DNA from 2 places in the Oxalicibacterium sp. genome. Region 2 is predicted to be linked to the other one. Evidence: predicted binding sites of a transcription regulator. Region 2 holds the regulator's gene; the other holds the start of a gene.
The links. Region 2 encodes LexA, which represses DNA repair genes until DNA is damaged. Its sites were predicted from a motif close to ACTGTATNNNNATACAGT; they were not measured.
Positions count from the first base shown of each region.

Region 1 (7,746 bases), on a different contig from region 2:
CGACAGGCAATCGGCGAACAGCGTACTGCGCCGCGACAGAAAATCCGGGCTGTGCAGATCGGCCGGCCCCGCATGGAAAGGATGGAAGAAGGCGCCGGGAATCGCGGCGAATACCGCCGGCCAGCACAACAGGCCGAATAGCGAATTGAGCAGCGCATTCTCGACATAAAAGACCGGCGCGTCGTCACGCGACAGGTGGCGCACGGCGGCAATTTCGACGCAGGTGCCATCTTCCGGAAGCGGCAATACGAGGTCAAGCCGCGCGACGTCGGCACGTTTCGCCGCCGCCAGTTTCGGATGGCCGAGCCGGCGTCGCAGGCGCGGCAGCATGCGGGCCAGCGCCTGCCGTTCGGCTTCGTTTTCCGGCGCCTGCTGCGCTGATTCGGCCAGTGCATGAGCATCGTCGAAGGCTTGCAGTTTTTCCAGCACGCGGATCAGGCGCTGGCGCGCTTCAGGATGGCGGCAGCGGCGGTACAGCTCGCGTGCGGCTTGCCATTCGCTGCAGCGTTCGTATTGCTGCGCGATTGCGAACAGTAGTCGGTTGCGGCGAGTCTCCAGCCATGGATTCGCATGCGGCTGCAGGGGAATGTCCGGCAGGATGTCGTCGAGGTAATCGCCGGCATCGAAGCGTTCGCGGCAGCGATGCAGATGCAGGTAATCGTCGATGTCGTGACGATTCTGGAAACCGCGCGACGATGGCGAAAACTCCACCTGCTCGTAACGATAAATGCCCAGATCCGCCAGCACGAATTCCGACCAGTCCTGCCGCAGATTGCCGAAGAACATCAGCCGCAGCCGTTCGCACAGCGGCGCAATCGTCACGCGGTAGATGCGTTCCTGCCAGCCGGTCAGCCGGTGCGAGACGATCCGTTCGCGATGCTGCTCCAGCAATGCCGCCTTGCTTGCCTGTAGCTGGGATGACGACAGATCGAGCACGGCGGCAAGTTCGGATTTTTTCAGCAACGAAAACAGCTGATCGGCATCGAGCGCCGGATCGCGCTGCAGCCAGCCTTCGGCGATCAAGGCCTCGGCGGCGGCAACGGGGCAGCCGATTTCTGCATAGCGCAGCTTGCCGGAACGAAAACAGTCTCCCTTGCGCATGACCATGCGAACCAGCAGCGCGCGGGAGGTTTTCGGTAATTGTGGGAAACGGGCGATGAATCCGCGTTCAGCATCGTCCAGCAGATCGTCGTAGCGCGCGGCGATCCAGTCGAGCACGCGCTCGAAGTTCTGCAGGTAGTAGAACGGATCGGGCAGCTGGCCGGGTAAGGAATCAGCTTGGGAATCGACCTGGAGATCAGTAAACGAATCGGGTAGGGCGGCGGACATGGGTAAACGGCGAAGCGGCAAATTACTGGTTATTTGTACAGTATAACGTGCTGTACCAGTTTGCCTACCGCACAGCCCCGAAATGCAATCGGTCGAAGAAACGAAGGAAGAAACAAAAAGAGCGGCACAAGGCCGCTCGCGAAATCGCAGGGCAGCGATCAGTACGCGCCCATGTAATCCTTCTTGCCGATTTCCACGCCGTTGTGGCGCAGGATGTCGTAGGCGGTCGTCACGTGGAAGAAGAACTGCGGCAGTGCGTAGTGCAGCAGATAGTGCTGACAGTTGAACGTGCGTTCGTGCGGCGTGCCGGCGCGTACGACGAATTCACGCGCTTCCTGGCCGTCGATCTTGTCCGAGGTGGCGGTATCGATGAAGGCGATCGCGTCGGCGATCAGCTTCTGCAGGTCGGCAAAGTTCTGCTGATCGTCGGCTACTTTCGGGATATCGGCATTCGACAGCCGGGCGGCGGCGCTACGCGCAAAGTCGCAGGCGATCTGCACCTGGCGCAGCAGCGGAAACATGTCCGGATAGAGACGCGCCTGCAGTAGTGCGTTCGGATCGATCTTCTTGTCGGTCGCGTGGGCTTCGGCCTTTTTCAGGATATCGGACAGGCTGTGAAGCATCTGCTTGTAGACGGGGATGGAAGCGGCGTAGAGAGAAATGGCCATGGTTTTTCCTTGGATCGTGACAGCGTTGAAGGGCAAAGCTGCAGCGATTATAGGAAGGAACGCCAAAGGCTGCCGGCGATACTTCACTGCAGTTTTGCGTTACTTCGGGCGCGTAGGAACGTATGCCTGCTGTTGCGCGACGAAACCGTCGAAAGCATCCAGCAGCGGCGCGAATTTTTCCGCATCGCCTTCCAGTTCGGCCAGCGCCAGGCAGGTCGCTTCATAGGTGGACAACTGATCCGGCCGGCGCGCCTTGCGGATCGCATAATGCGACGGCGGCGGATTATCGAGAGTGAATCGCGGCAGTTGCTGCAACAGCGGATTGGCATGCAACATGCGGCCGCTCTTGCGCCAGGTGCCGTCGAGCACCACCAGCCGGATGCGTGCGCTTGCCGGCGGCGGTTCACCGATTGACGCAGCAATGGATGCGGCGTTTTTCCGGTCGGCGGTGTCGGGATAGAGCAGTACGGGACGAATCACGGTGGCGTTTTTCTGCAGACCTTCGATATTGCTGCCGCTTTTCTTTTCATTCTCGTCGAACGGTTCGTACAACAAGGCATGCAACTGGCGTTCGTCGAACGTTTCGCCGACGACGAGCCTGCTGCGCGCAAGGCTCAGATGCAGCAGTCGTGCGCTGCCCTTGGCATTGCCGACCTCCAGCGGATGCTGCAGGAACAACACTTCCGTTGCATGATCGAGCGGACGAATCCAGCGACAGATGCAGGCGGATTGCGGACGCAGGCAGTGCGCACAGGCAAGGCGTTTGAGAGAAATCGGATGATGCATTTTTTATGAAGCAAAGCGGCAAAATTAATGCATTGAAAACGCCCGTTCCCTTTCTATACTGTAAGCATGAAGGCAAACGAGGAGTCGGTCATGAGACACAGACTTTACTATTTCCTTCCGGATACGGACAGCGCGCGACGCGCTTTCGACGATCTTCTTCTGCATCGCATTGAACAGCGGCACGTCCGCTTTCTTTCCGGCGGCGCGCCGTTGCCCCACGATCTTCCCGAAGCCGGTTTTCTGTTGAAGACCGATGCCTTGCATGGTGCTGCAACCGGCATGGCAGTCGGCGGCATATTGGGTATCCTGCTCGGCGTGATGCTGGTTGCCTACGCCGGACTGGGCGAGGCGACCGTGCTGCTGACGGCGCTGATGGGACTGTTGTTCGGCGCATGGGCTTCGAGCATGGCTGCTGCGGCTTTGCCGAACTCGCGATTGAAGGCCTTCGTGCCGGAGCTGCAGAAGGGAAGAATCCTGATGATTGCCGATGTGCCGTCGCGGCGCGTCGGCGAGATCGAACACATGCTTGCCGAGCGCCATCCGGAAACGCGATTCGGCGGCGAGGAATCGCACATTCCCGTCTTCCCCTGACAAGGAGGAAAGGGAATGGCGAAGGCAGTATGAAAACTGCCGGACGGCGCCTGCGGACATGGCCGTGCGCCATGCGCCGTACTTGGTGATCGCTTTTTGACGGAGGTTGACATGGAACTCATGCATTCGCATCGCTGGGATCGTCCGTTGCCGGACTGGCGGGCAGCAATAGTATCCGGTTTCGTCGCAGGTGCCGTGGTGATGGTGCTGGAACTGCTGTGGTCGACGCTGGTGAACGACGGCAATCCCTGGCAGACGGTCCACATGGTGGCGGCTATCGTCATGGGACAGGATGTGCTGCAACCGACTGATTTCAGCCTGCCTGTGGTGGTCGTTGCCCTGGTCACGCATTACGTGCTCGGCATCGTGTTCGGCCTGGTTCTGGCGGGTATCGTCGCACCGTATCATTTCGATGCCAGGATGAGTACGGTGTTGATGACCGGCGCAGTGTTCGGCGTCGTGCTCTATCTGTTCAATTTCTACGTCATGGCACATGTTTTCGATTGGTTCGTCGCCATGCGTGGTGTGGAAACCTGTGCGGCCCATGTGATTTTCGGTATGGTCGCGGCAGCTTCCTACCTGAAACTGGAAAAGCTGGAGTACTGATGCCGACGGCAGGACGGTGCAATGCCGTCCTGCTCTTTCTGTTTTTGATCTTCCGTTTTCGCGTGAATTGTCATGCGATGTCACCTTTTGTCACATTGATGTCATGGCAGGGTCATAGTCCGCGCCAATAATTTCCTCAAATCAATTCGTCATCCGAAAAAGGCTGAGCCGTTCCGCCACAGATTTGAAGGAAACAGCATGACCATCCGCCTGCGCATCAGCCTGCTTGTCGCCCTGACATTCATCGTCATTTCCGCCATCGGCTGCTATGCCGTGTTCCAGTCGCGCAGCAGCGCCGTCGAGGTGAAATCGGTCACCGAAGGCGTGGTGCCCAGCGTGCTGGCCTCGTCCGATCTGGTCGGCAAGCTGAAGGACGTGCAACTCGCCGCGATGGTGATGGTCGGCGAGACGGACGACACTCTCATCCCGCAGGAAAACGAGAAGCTCGCCGCGAAGAAGACGGCGCTGCAGGAAGCGCTGGTCTTCCAGTCGCAGCATGCCGACAGCGATGCGCAGCGCGGCCTGGTCGAACAGGCGAAGGAAAGCCTGGACAACTATTTCGATGCGATCGACGGCGTCGCCAAGTTCAAGCTGGCTGGCAAGAACGATATCGCGCAGGCGACCTTTTTCGGTGGCGTGATGCAGTATCAGGCAGAACTGGAAAGCATCGTTTCGACGATGCGCATCGAGAAGGATCGCAGCAAGGATGTCGCGATCGCCTCGTTGAACGAAAACCTGTCGACCACCAGCACCGCAATCACCATCGTCTCCGCCACGGCGGTCGTGCTGCTGACGCTGATCGGCATCCTGCTGTATCGCCAGATCACCGGCCCGATCAGCCGCATGCAGACGATGATGAGCGAGATCGCCACCAGCCAGGACTTCACGCGCCGCCTGCCGGTGCAGCGCATGGACGAGGTCGGTCATTCGATCGTCGCCTTCAACGGCATGATCGAGAAGATCCAGGAAGCATCTGCGCAGGTCAAGCAGAAGACGGCCGACATGCAGGCGATGCTGCAGAATATCCCGCAAGGCATCCTGACCATCGTCGACGGCAACCGGATTCATCCTGAATATTCAGCCTTCCTCGAAACCGTGTTCGAAACGCAGGACATCGCCGGCCGCGATCTGATGGAGCTGGTGTTTGCCGATACCAATCTCGGCGCCGATACGCTGTCGCAGATCGAAGCGATCGGCGGCGCCTGCATCGGCGAAGACGTGATGAATTTCGCGTTCAACGAACACCTGATGGTCGGCGAAGTCGAGAAAAAGATGGCCGATGGCCGCGTCAAGATTCTCGATCTCGGCTGGTCGCCGATCACCGACGAGGCCGACACGGTCATTCGTCTGATGCTGTGCGTGCGCGACGTCACCGAGCTGCGCAAGTTGACCGCCGAAGCCAACGAACAGAAGCGCGAGCTGGAAATGATCGGCGAAATCCTCGCGGTCGAAGCCGGCAAGTTTCAGGAATTCATCGCCACCTCGCGCCGCTTCCTCGACGAGAACGAGCAGATCGTGCGCCAGAACCCGGAAGCGACCGCGTTCGCGATTGCCAAGCTGTTCCGCAACATGCACACGATCAAGGGCAACGGCCGCACCTACGGCCTGCTGCATCTGGCCAACGTCGTGCATACGGCAGAACAGCATTACGACGACCTGCGCCACCCGGAAACCGGCGCGGTCTGGGATCGCGAAGAACTGCTGGCAGGGCTGGTCGCCGTGCGCGACACGATAGACCGCTACGCACGCATCAACGAAGTGACGCTGGGCCGCAAGAACGCGGAAGCCGCCAGCGAGATCGAACGCCACACGCTGACGATAGACCGCAAGCACATCCAGGAAAGCCTGCACCGTCTGGAAACGGTGAATACGGCCAACCTGCACGAACTGGTCGCCGTGCGGAATGCAGTGCGCCGCACGCTGCGCCTGCTGGGCACGGAACCGATCGCCGACATGCTGGACGGCATCACCGCCTCGTTGCCGGCACTGGCGGACGAACTGGAAAAACCGGCGCCGAACTTCGTCATCGAAGACAACGGCTATGTCGTTCACGCGCATGCCGCGCCAGTGCTGAAAAACGTCTTCATGCATCTGGTGCGCAACGCGATGGATCACGGACTGGAATCGGCCGAAGAGCGCGTGATCAAGAACAAGCCGGCGGCCGGCACGATCAAGCTGGAAGTCGGCGTGATGGACAACATGGCGCACATGGCCTTGTCCGATGACGGCCGCGGCTTGGCGCTGAAGCGGATTCGCCAGATCGCGATCGATCGCCATCTGATCACGGCCGATGCGGCGGCAACGATGCACGACGCCGAACTGGCGCGTCTGATCATGCAGCCGGGCTTCTCCACCCGCAGTGAGGTGACGAACGTCTCCGGCCGCGGCGTGGGCATGGATGCGGTGCTGGATTTCGTCACACGCGAACAGGGCCGTATCGAGATCCGCTTCACTGACAATGCAGAAGGCGCGGACTTCCGCACCTTCCAGGTCATCGTGATGCTGCCGGAACGCGTGGTCGTCGAAGTGGACGGCATCGACGTTCCCTATCCAGTCGCAGGGCAGGAACCGAATACGGTCGCGTCTGCCGAACTGCCGCCGGAAGACGATAGCGACGATTCGCGCGTGGCCTGAACGGATACGCATACAAGATCAAGACGCATGCAGAAAGCGGCGCGCGTGCAGCGCGACCGCGAGAATCATCAGAAATACGGAATGTCATGACACTGGATTCATCACTTTTCCCATACCTTTTCTTCGCGTTCGGCATCGTGCTGGGCGCCGCGCCATTGCTGTGGCGAATCGCCAGGCTGAAGCAGCGCATCGCACGCATGATCGACGTGGAGCAGGTGGAAGCGCTGAAGCACAGCGTGCACCTGACGATGCAGGAACAGCAGCAGGACCTGGAAAAACACCGGCAGGAACTGGACGACGAACGCCACGCGGCCGAAAAGCGCATCGAAAGCATGCGCAGCGAAAACACGCGCTCACTGTCGGAACTGCAGCAGCAAAATGCCGACAGCATGGCGCGCATCGTGGAGAACTGCAATGCCTCGCAGGAAACCATCGCGAACCTGCTGGGCCTGATGCGCACCTTCGAGCGCTGGCACGACGACATGAACGTGCTGATCACGCACAACCGCGACATGCATCGCAAGAACGACGAGTTCGCACTGATCGTCAACCAGGTCATCATCGTCGCGCTGAACGCGTCGATCGAGGCGGCGCGCGCCGGCGTGCACGGCCGCGGCTTCGCGGTAGTGGCGGCCGAGGTGCGCGAGCTGGCGCAGCGCGCGGAAAAGCTGTCGAAGAGCTATCGCGGCAGCCTGTACCAGAGCGATCTGATCACGACGACGACTTTCCAGGACCTGCAGGCCGGCGGCAAGATGATCGTCGGTGCCGTCATCGGACTGGATCAGATCAACAAGAAAACGCGCGAAGCGCTGGCAGCCTGAGGCGGACACCATGATCACGCAATCCGCCAAGGAAGGTTTCGATGCGCTGCTGACGCGCGCGTTGCAGGACAGCATGGTGCCGTTCGATGCCGCCTGCACAGTGACTGCGCTGCCGCATGACGAAGCGATTCAGGAACGCAGCATGGTTGTGCTGACCGTATCGTCCTATCTGTTCCGCCTGATGGTGATGTTCTACTTCACGCCGGATGCAGCCACCAAGGCGCATTTCGCGCGGCTGAACAACGTCGACGGCGAACTGGACGAGCAGGCCTTCATGGACGCGATTGCCGAATGCGGCAACCTGTGCTGCG
Region 1 covers NZ_JBMQZD010000004.1:566,107-573,852, forward strand. The annotation lists gene ACO1VH_RS09125 (VRR-NUC domain-containing protein) at 1-1,329, opposite strand, end outside; gene ACO1VH_RS09130 (DUF1993 domain-containing protein) at 1,488-1,997, opposite strand; gene ACO1VH_RS09135 (tRNA-uridine aminocarboxypropyltransferase) at 2,097-2,783, opposite strand; gene ACO1VH_RS09140 (DUF1269 domain-containing protein) at 2,874-3,374, shown strand; gene ACO1VH_RS09145 (hypothetical protein) at 3,486-3,980, shown strand; gene ACO1VH_RS09150 (Hpt domain-containing protein) at 4,179-6,614, shown strand; gene ACO1VH_RS09155 (methyl-accepting chemotaxis protein) at 6,701-7,435, shown strand; gene ACO1VH_RS09160 (hypothetical protein) at 7,446-7,746, shown strand, end outside.
Region 1: a site for LexA is predicted at 1,354-1,371, ahead of ACO1VH_RS09125 (VRR-NUC domain-containing protein). Genes of this name have one in related genera too.

Region 2 (7,746 bases):
CGCGAGCCGTTGATCAGCTTGGCGATGTGCTGGAAGATGATGCGGTGATCGTAGCGGTAGAAATCTTCCTGACTGACGAAATCCGCGATACGGTCCCATGCCGCATTGTCCAGCAGCAGACCGCCCAGAACCGATTGTTCCGATTCGATGGAGTGCGGCGGAACACGAAGGGAGTCGAGCTGCGGATCGGCTGGCGTATTCATGGCGCGCATTATACCTGCTGGCGACCGATGCTTAGAGGAAGCGGACAAGAAAAAAGCCGGGAAAACCCGGCTTTTTGTTGCATCGAATGCAGTGTTGCTTTTAGGCCTGTTCGCCGACCACGGAAATCGTGATATCGACGACAACGTCGGTGTGCAGCGCTACCGAAACCGGGTGCTCGCCGGTCATCTTCAGCGGGCCTTGCGGCATGCGGATGTTGGCTTTTTCGACGCCGAAACCTTGCTTGCCCAGCGCTTCCGCGATGTCGAAGTTAGTGACGGAACCGAACAGGCGGCCATCCACACCGGCTTTCTGGCCGATCTGGATCGATTGACCGGACAGCTTCTCGCCTTGCGCTTGTGCAGCAGCCAGTTTTTCTGCAGCGATCTTTTCCAGCTCGGCGCGCTTGACTTCGAACTCTGCCAGCGCAGCTGCCGTTGCACGGCGTGCCTTGCGTTGCGGGATCAGGAAGTTGCGTGCGTAACCGTCCTTGACTTTGACGACTTCGCCCAGGTTGCCGAGATTAACGACTTTTTCCAACAGAATGACTTGCATGTTTTTTCTCCTGATTCAGTCGTTGATTAGGCGTTGTGCAGATCGGTGTACGGCAGCAGCGCGAGGAAACGTGCGCGCTTGATCGCCGTATCCACTTGGCGCTGGTAGATTGCCTTGGTGCCGGTCAGGCGTGCCGGCATGATCTTGCCGTTTTCCTGAACGAAATCCTTCAGCGTGTCGATGTCTTTGTAATCGACCTGCTCGACGCCTGCAGCGGTGAAGCGGCAGAACTTCTTGCGTTTGAACAGCGGGTTCTGCTGTTTGCGTTTTTCTTTCAGTTTGTTCTTGTCGAATTTTTTACCGAATGCCATTTTTGGCTCCTGTATCTAAATGTGTTTTTCGAAATCTGTGAGATGGAAAACAAGGCTTTTGCCGTTGCGTCCCTTGCGTGCCAGAAAACCTGTGAATCTGAATGTCCCGCCCAGTTCGGCCTGGTTGAATCTGCCCGAAATCTCGCCCGCGGCAATCGCGGCAACTTCAAACTCGACCAACCTGGGGGTTCCCGCTTCAATTTGCTGCGAACTGTGCAGCAATCTTGCTTCCACTATCGGTACGCCTGCCGGCGTGTAACGCAGAATTTCGCGCTCGGCGATGGTGGCAACAAATTGAAACTGGTTCACGAAACGGCTTCAAAAACCTGATTCACACTCCCGGTACGCCAGGACTTAGGCAGCAGGCGCCTCGTTGCGATGGCTCTTGGCAGCGTCTTCCTTCTGCACGGCCTTCATCATCGGCGAAGGTGCGGTTTCGGCCTTCTTCATCTTCACGGTCAGATGACGCAGAACGGCATCGTTGAACTTGAAGCCGGTTTCGATTTCAGCCAGCGTTTCGCTGTCACATTCGATGTTCAGGCAGACGTAGTGTGCTTTCGCCAGTTTCTGGATCATGTAGGCCATTTGACGACGACCCCAGTCTTCCACGCGATGGATAACGCCGCCGCGTGCAGTGACGATACCCTTGTAGCGCTCGATCATTGCAGGCACTTGCTCGCTCTGATCGGGATGCACGATGAATACGATTTCATAGTGACGCATGTAAGCTCCTTATGGACTTGATTAAACGCCCACCCCGGCGTCAGACGAGTGTGGGAAGAGGAAAAGCCCGCAACTATACCGCGAATCCGGCGAAAATTCAATTCATTCAAGCATTTAGGGCCATGCCCACTGCCGTTTCGGCCACATGCGACGAGGCGCCTGGCACATGGCGCTTGCATTGATGCAAATACTGTATAAAATCCCATACTGTCTGCATTCACAGCACAAGCCGCCATGATCAAGCTTACCGCCCGCCAGGAACAAATCCTCAACCTGATTCGCGACGCGATCGAAAACACCGGTTTTCCGCCCACGCGCGCGGAAATCGCCGCCGAACTTGGTTTCCGTTCTGCCAACGCGGCGGAAGAACATCTGCAGGCACTGGCCCGCAAGGGCGCGATCGAAATCTCGCCCGGCACCTCGCGCGGCATCCGTTTGCGCGACAGCGGATCGAACGAACGCGAGGCGCCGTCGCAGATGGCACTGCCGCATCCTGCACTGATGCAGTTGAGCCTGCCGCTGGTCGGCCGCGTCGCCGCCGGTTCCCCCATTCTGGCGCAGGAACACGTGGAACAGACGTACAACGTCGATCCGTCGATGTTCCCGGTCAAGCCGGACTACCTGCTGAAAGTGCGCGGCATGTCGATGCGCGACGTCGGCATCCTGGATGGCGACCTGCTGGCAGTGAAGAAAACCGATCAGGCGCGCAACGGCCAGATCGTGGTCGCCCGCATCGGCGACGACGTAACGGTCAAGCGCTATCGCAAGACCGGTTCGGCGATCGAACTGCTGCCGGAAAATCCGGACTTCAAGGTCATTCGTGTCGGCGATGGCGACGATTTCGCACTGGAAGGATTGGCGGTGGGTCTGGTGCGCTCCTGGCACTAAATCGCCGAAGCATTCGCTGAAATCTTCGTTGGCGCAGCCACCGATACGCTGCGCCAGCATCAATCCAGCCGGCGCCGCCTTTCGATGATCTGGCGCGCAATGCCGCGCAGGATGTTGACCTCTTCCGTCTCCAGCTGCGTACGCGCGAACAGGCGTTTCAGGCGCGGCATCAGTTTCTTCGGATTCTGCGGATCGAGGAAGTCGATCTCCATCAGTGCCTGCTCCAGATGCGCAAACATGCCTTCGACCTGCTCTGCGCTCGCCGGCTCACCCTGGAAGCCGATACCGGCTTCCGTCAGATTCTCTCCCGATGCAGCCATGCGGCATTCGTAAGCCAGCAATTGCACCGCCTGTGCCAGATTCAACGAAGCGTATTCAGGGTTGGCCGGAATGTTGATCAGCGCATTGCACTTCTCGACGATTTCGTTCGGCAGACCGTAGCGCTCGTTACCGAACACCAGCGCCACCGGCGCCTCGATAGCCGACATCGTTGCAGATGCCGTACGAGGCGACAGGATGGGGGGCGAATATTCGCGCAGCCGCGCCGATAGCGCCGCAGCAAAATGCACCCCCTGCAAGGCCTCGTCGATCGACGTAACGACGCGCGCGGCATTCAGCACATCCAGCGCACCGCTGGCAAAGGCAATGGCTTCCTCGTTTTGTGCAAATGCCATGTCGCGCGGATTGACCAGCACCATCTCGGCAAATCCCATCGTCTTCATCGCGCGCGCGGCGGCGCCGATATTGCCCGGATGGCTGGTTTCCACCAGCACGAAGCGCAGGCGTTTGAAAAGAGGCGTGTCGGTTTGCGGCTGGTTCATTTAAAATAGCGGCATTGCGCGGCAATCCGGCTGGAACGATGGCCTTGTGCGATTTTTCGCACACTCGACCAGCCCTTTATGCCGCATCGCTCATTAATTCGAATCGGGTAGCGCGTTCGTACAGGCGAAGCGCCGCCATTTTAACGGAATCCCTATGCACCCCATGCTCAATACGGCGGTTAAGGCCGCGCGTCGCGCCGCCGCCGTCATCAACCGCGCCTCCTTCGACCTGGATCGCGTGAAGGTCACCGACAAGGGACACAACGACTTCGTCACCGAAGTCGATCGCGCCGCCGAACAGGCGATTGTCGAGATTCTGTTGAACGCGTACCCCGATCATGCCGTGCTCGCCGAAGAATCCGGCGCATCGGCCAACCTGCACGACGAATCCGAAAATGTCTGGATCATCGATCCGCTCGACGGCACCACCAACTTCATCCACGGCTTTCCGCAATACTGCGTATCGATCGCACTGCAACAGAAAGGCCAGATCACGCAGGCCGTCGTCTACGATCCGACACGCAACGACCTCTTCACCGCAAGCAAGGGCGGCGGTGCCTTCCTGAACGAGAAGCGCATCCGCGTCTCCAAGCGCGACAAACTGTCCGAAGCATTGCTCGGCACCGGCTTCCCGTTCCGCGACATGCGTCGCCTCGACGAATACATCGAGATGTTCAAGGCCATCATCAAGAATTCCGCCGGCCTGCGCCGCCCCGGTTCGGCTGCACTGGATCTGGCCTACGTGGCGGCCGGCCGTTTCGACGGCTTCTTCGAAAAAGGCCTGAAGCCGTGGGACATCGCCGCAGGTTCGCTGCTGGTTACCGAAGCGGGCGGTATCATGGGCGATTTCACCGGCGAATCCGACTATCTGTACAAGGGCGACATCATTGCCGGTTCGCCAAAAATCTTCGCGCAGATGGTTTCCCTGCTCGCTCCATACAAATAAACATCGCAAATAGCGGCGCTGCGCAGGCAGCGCTGCTATACTGCAGCCACGCGGCATCGCACCAGTCCTCTGCCGCCGTCCATAACGACGCTCCCAACACCGAATCCGTTTGCCTGCGACTGGCGCCACGCGGCGACAGGCCGATCACTTTTTTCATCGAGTTTCACATGTCATTTTCCGACCTCGGCCTGGCCGAAGGCATTGTTCGTGCCGTGACCGAACAAGGTTACAACGCTCCCACTCCCATTCAGGCGCAGGCGATCCCCGCCGTGCTGACCGGCGGCGACTTGCTGGCCGGCGCACAGACCGGCACCGGCAAGACCGCCGGCTTCACGCTGCCCGTACTGCATCGTCTCGCAACCAGCGGCACGCCGCATAAGACACGCACGTCGCCACGCGCCATCCGCGCGCTGGTGCTGACGCCGACCCGCGAACTCGCCGCACAGGTCGAGGAAAGCGTGCGCGCCTACGGCAAGTACACGAACCTGTCGTCGGCCGTCATCTTCGGTGGCGTCGGCATCAATCCGCAGATCAAGCTGCTGCAGCACGGCGTGGATATTCTCGTCGCGACACCGGGCCGCCTGCTGGATCACATGCAGCAAGGTACGGTCAATCTGGATAACATCGAAATCCTGGTGCTGGACGAAGCCGACCGCATGCTGGACATGGGCTTCATCCGCGACATTCGCAAGGTGCTCGCCGCCTTGCCGCCCAAGCGCCAGAATCTGCTGTTTTCCGCCACCTTCTCCGACGAGATCAAGGCATTGGCGAACGGCCTGCTGAACAATCCGGCGACGATTGAAGTCGCGCGGCTGAATTCCACCGTCGAAATCATCGAGCAGAAGATCCACCCGGTCGATCGCGACCGCAAGCATCCGCTGCTCGCACATCTGATCAAGAGCCGCAGTTGGTCGCAGGTACTGGTCTTTACGCGCACCAAGCACGGCGCCAACCGTCTGGTCGAACAGCTCGGCAAGGACGGCATTTCCGGCATGGCGATCCACGGCAACAAGAGCCAGTCTGCGCGCACCAAGGCGCTCGCCGAATTCAAGGACGGCAAACTACAGGTACTGGTCGCTACCGACATCGCCGCGCGCGGCATCGACATCGACCAGTTACCGCACGTCGTCAACTACGATCTGCCGAACGTGCCGGAGGATTATGTCCACCGCATCGGCCGCACGGGCCGCGCCGGCGCAACCGGCGAAGCCGTCTCGCTGGTCTGCGTCGACGAGCACGTGATGCTGAAGGACATCGAAAAGCTGATCAAGCGCAAGCTGCCGGCGGAAGTCATCGTCGGCTTCGAACCGGACCCGAATGCAAAGCCGCAACCGATCCAGTTGCGCAGCCAGGGCCACGGCGGGCGCCGTCCGCAGCAGCCGGGGCGCGCAGCCGGCGGCGGATCGCGCCAGTCGCAGCCGGCAGCCAAGCCGGCCAATGGCGCGCCGCGTCCGAACAACCGATCGGGAGCCTCCTCCGCCAATCGCAACGGCAACCAGCCACAACGCAACGCAGGGCGCGGACGCTAACCCTCGCGATCCCGGCACTTGCGGCACACCGTCGCAAGTGCCCGCCCCGCCATGCCGGTCTACAAAGACGGTGGCGTCGCATACAATGTCGTCTTTATCCTGGGCGCACCGCCGATGCACACCATCCGGCGGCTCGCGCGCTGTTGACGAACCAGAACCGACCATGTCATTGCCGGCAAACGAAAACAGATCCTCTCCGTCGCACGAAAAACACACGCCGATGATGCAGCAGTACCTGCGTCTCAAGAGCGATCATCCGACGACGCTGCTGTTCTACCGGATGGGCGATTTCTACGAACTGTTCTTCGACGATGCCGAAAAGGCGTCGCGCCTGCTCGGCATCACACTGACGCAACGCGGTTCTTCCAACGGCAATCCGATCAAGATGGCTGGCGTGCCATTCCACTCGGTCGAGCAATATCTGGCGAAGCTGGTCAAGCTCGGCGAATCGATTGCGATCTGCGAACAGATCGGCGATCCCGCCACCAGCAAGGGGCCTGTAGAGCGCAAGGTCGTACGCGTGATCACGCCCGGCACCTTGACCGATTCCGATCTGCTGCCGGAAAAGGCCGAACGTCCGCTGCTCGCATTGAACAGCAGCACGCAACGCAAAAACGTCACGATCGGCCTCGCCTGGCTGTCGATGGCCAGCGGCGCGCTGAAGCTGATGGAATTCACCGTCGATGCACAGCAGGTGGAAATGCGCCTGAAGCAGGAACTGGAACGGATCGCGCCGGCCGAAATCCTGTTGTCGGGCGGCATTGACCAGCCGTTCGACGCATTCGGTGACTATGCCCTCGCCCGCACTACGCTGGTGCCGGACTGGCACTTCGACAGCGAGCATGGCGGCAAGGCGTTGCTTGAACAATTGCAGGTTGCCACACTGAGCGGCTTCGGCGCCGATCGACTCAAACCGGCAATCGGCGCCGCCGGCGCCCTGTTGCGCTACGCGCAATCGACGCAAAGCCAGGGACTACAGCATGTACGCACGCTGACCGTCGAAACCGAGAATGAATTCATCGGCCTCGATGCCGCCACGCGCCGCAATCTGGAACTGACCGAATCGCTGCGCAACCAGGACAACGCACCGACACTGTTCTCGCTGCTCGACCATTGCCGCACCGCGATGGGCTCACGCCTGCTGCGCCACTGGCTGCATCACGCGCCGCGCGACCAGCGCGTTGCCGTTGCACGCCACGCCGCCATCAACGCACTGATGCGCGCCGACGCCACCGGCGGCATCTCGTCGACGCTAGCCTCGGTGCCCGACATCGAACGCATCACCACACGCATTGCACTGATGAGCGCCCGCCCACGCGATCTCGCCGGCATGCGCAACGGCCTGCAGCAACTGCCGTCGCTGCGCACCTATGTATCGATGTGCAACAAGGATGCCGATGCGCCGTTGCTGAAATCCATCCACGATGCGCTGGCGACGCCAGGCGAATGTCTGGATTTGCTGGAGCGCGCGATCGCAATGGAACCCGCCGCAATGGTGCGCGACGGCGGCGTCATCGCGCGCGGCTACGATGCAGAACTGGACGAACTGCGCGGACTGTCCGAAAACGCCGGCCAGTTCCTGATCGACCTGGAAACGCGCGAGCGCGAACGTACCGGCATCGCCAACCTGCGCGTCGAATACAACAAAGTGCATGGCTTCTACATCGAAGTCACGCACGGCCAGACCGACAAGGTGCCAGACGACTATCGCCGCCGCCAAACGCTGAAGAATGCCGAGCGTTACATCACGCCGGAACTGAAGGCATTCGAGG
Region 2 covers NZ_JBMQZD010000001.1:401,255-409,000, forward strand. The annotation lists gene ACO1VH_RS02020 (replicative DNA helicase) at 1-203, opposite strand, end outside; gene rplI (50S ribosomal protein L9) at 304-756, opposite strand; gene rpsR (30S ribosomal protein S18) at 783-1,067, opposite strand; gene priB (primosomal replication protein N) at 1,083-1,376, opposite strand; gene rpsF (30S ribosomal protein S6) at 1,422-1,790, opposite strand; gene lexA (transcriptional repressor LexA) at 2,025-2,678, shown strand; gene ACO1VH_RS02050 (RNA methyltransferase) at 2,738-3,499, opposite strand; gene ACO1VH_RS02055 (inositol monophosphatase family protein) at 3,654-4,445, shown strand; gene ACO1VH_RS02060 (DEAD/DEAH box helicase) at 4,613-5,974, shown strand; gene mutS (DNA mismatch repair protein MutS) at 6,138-7,746, shown strand, end outside.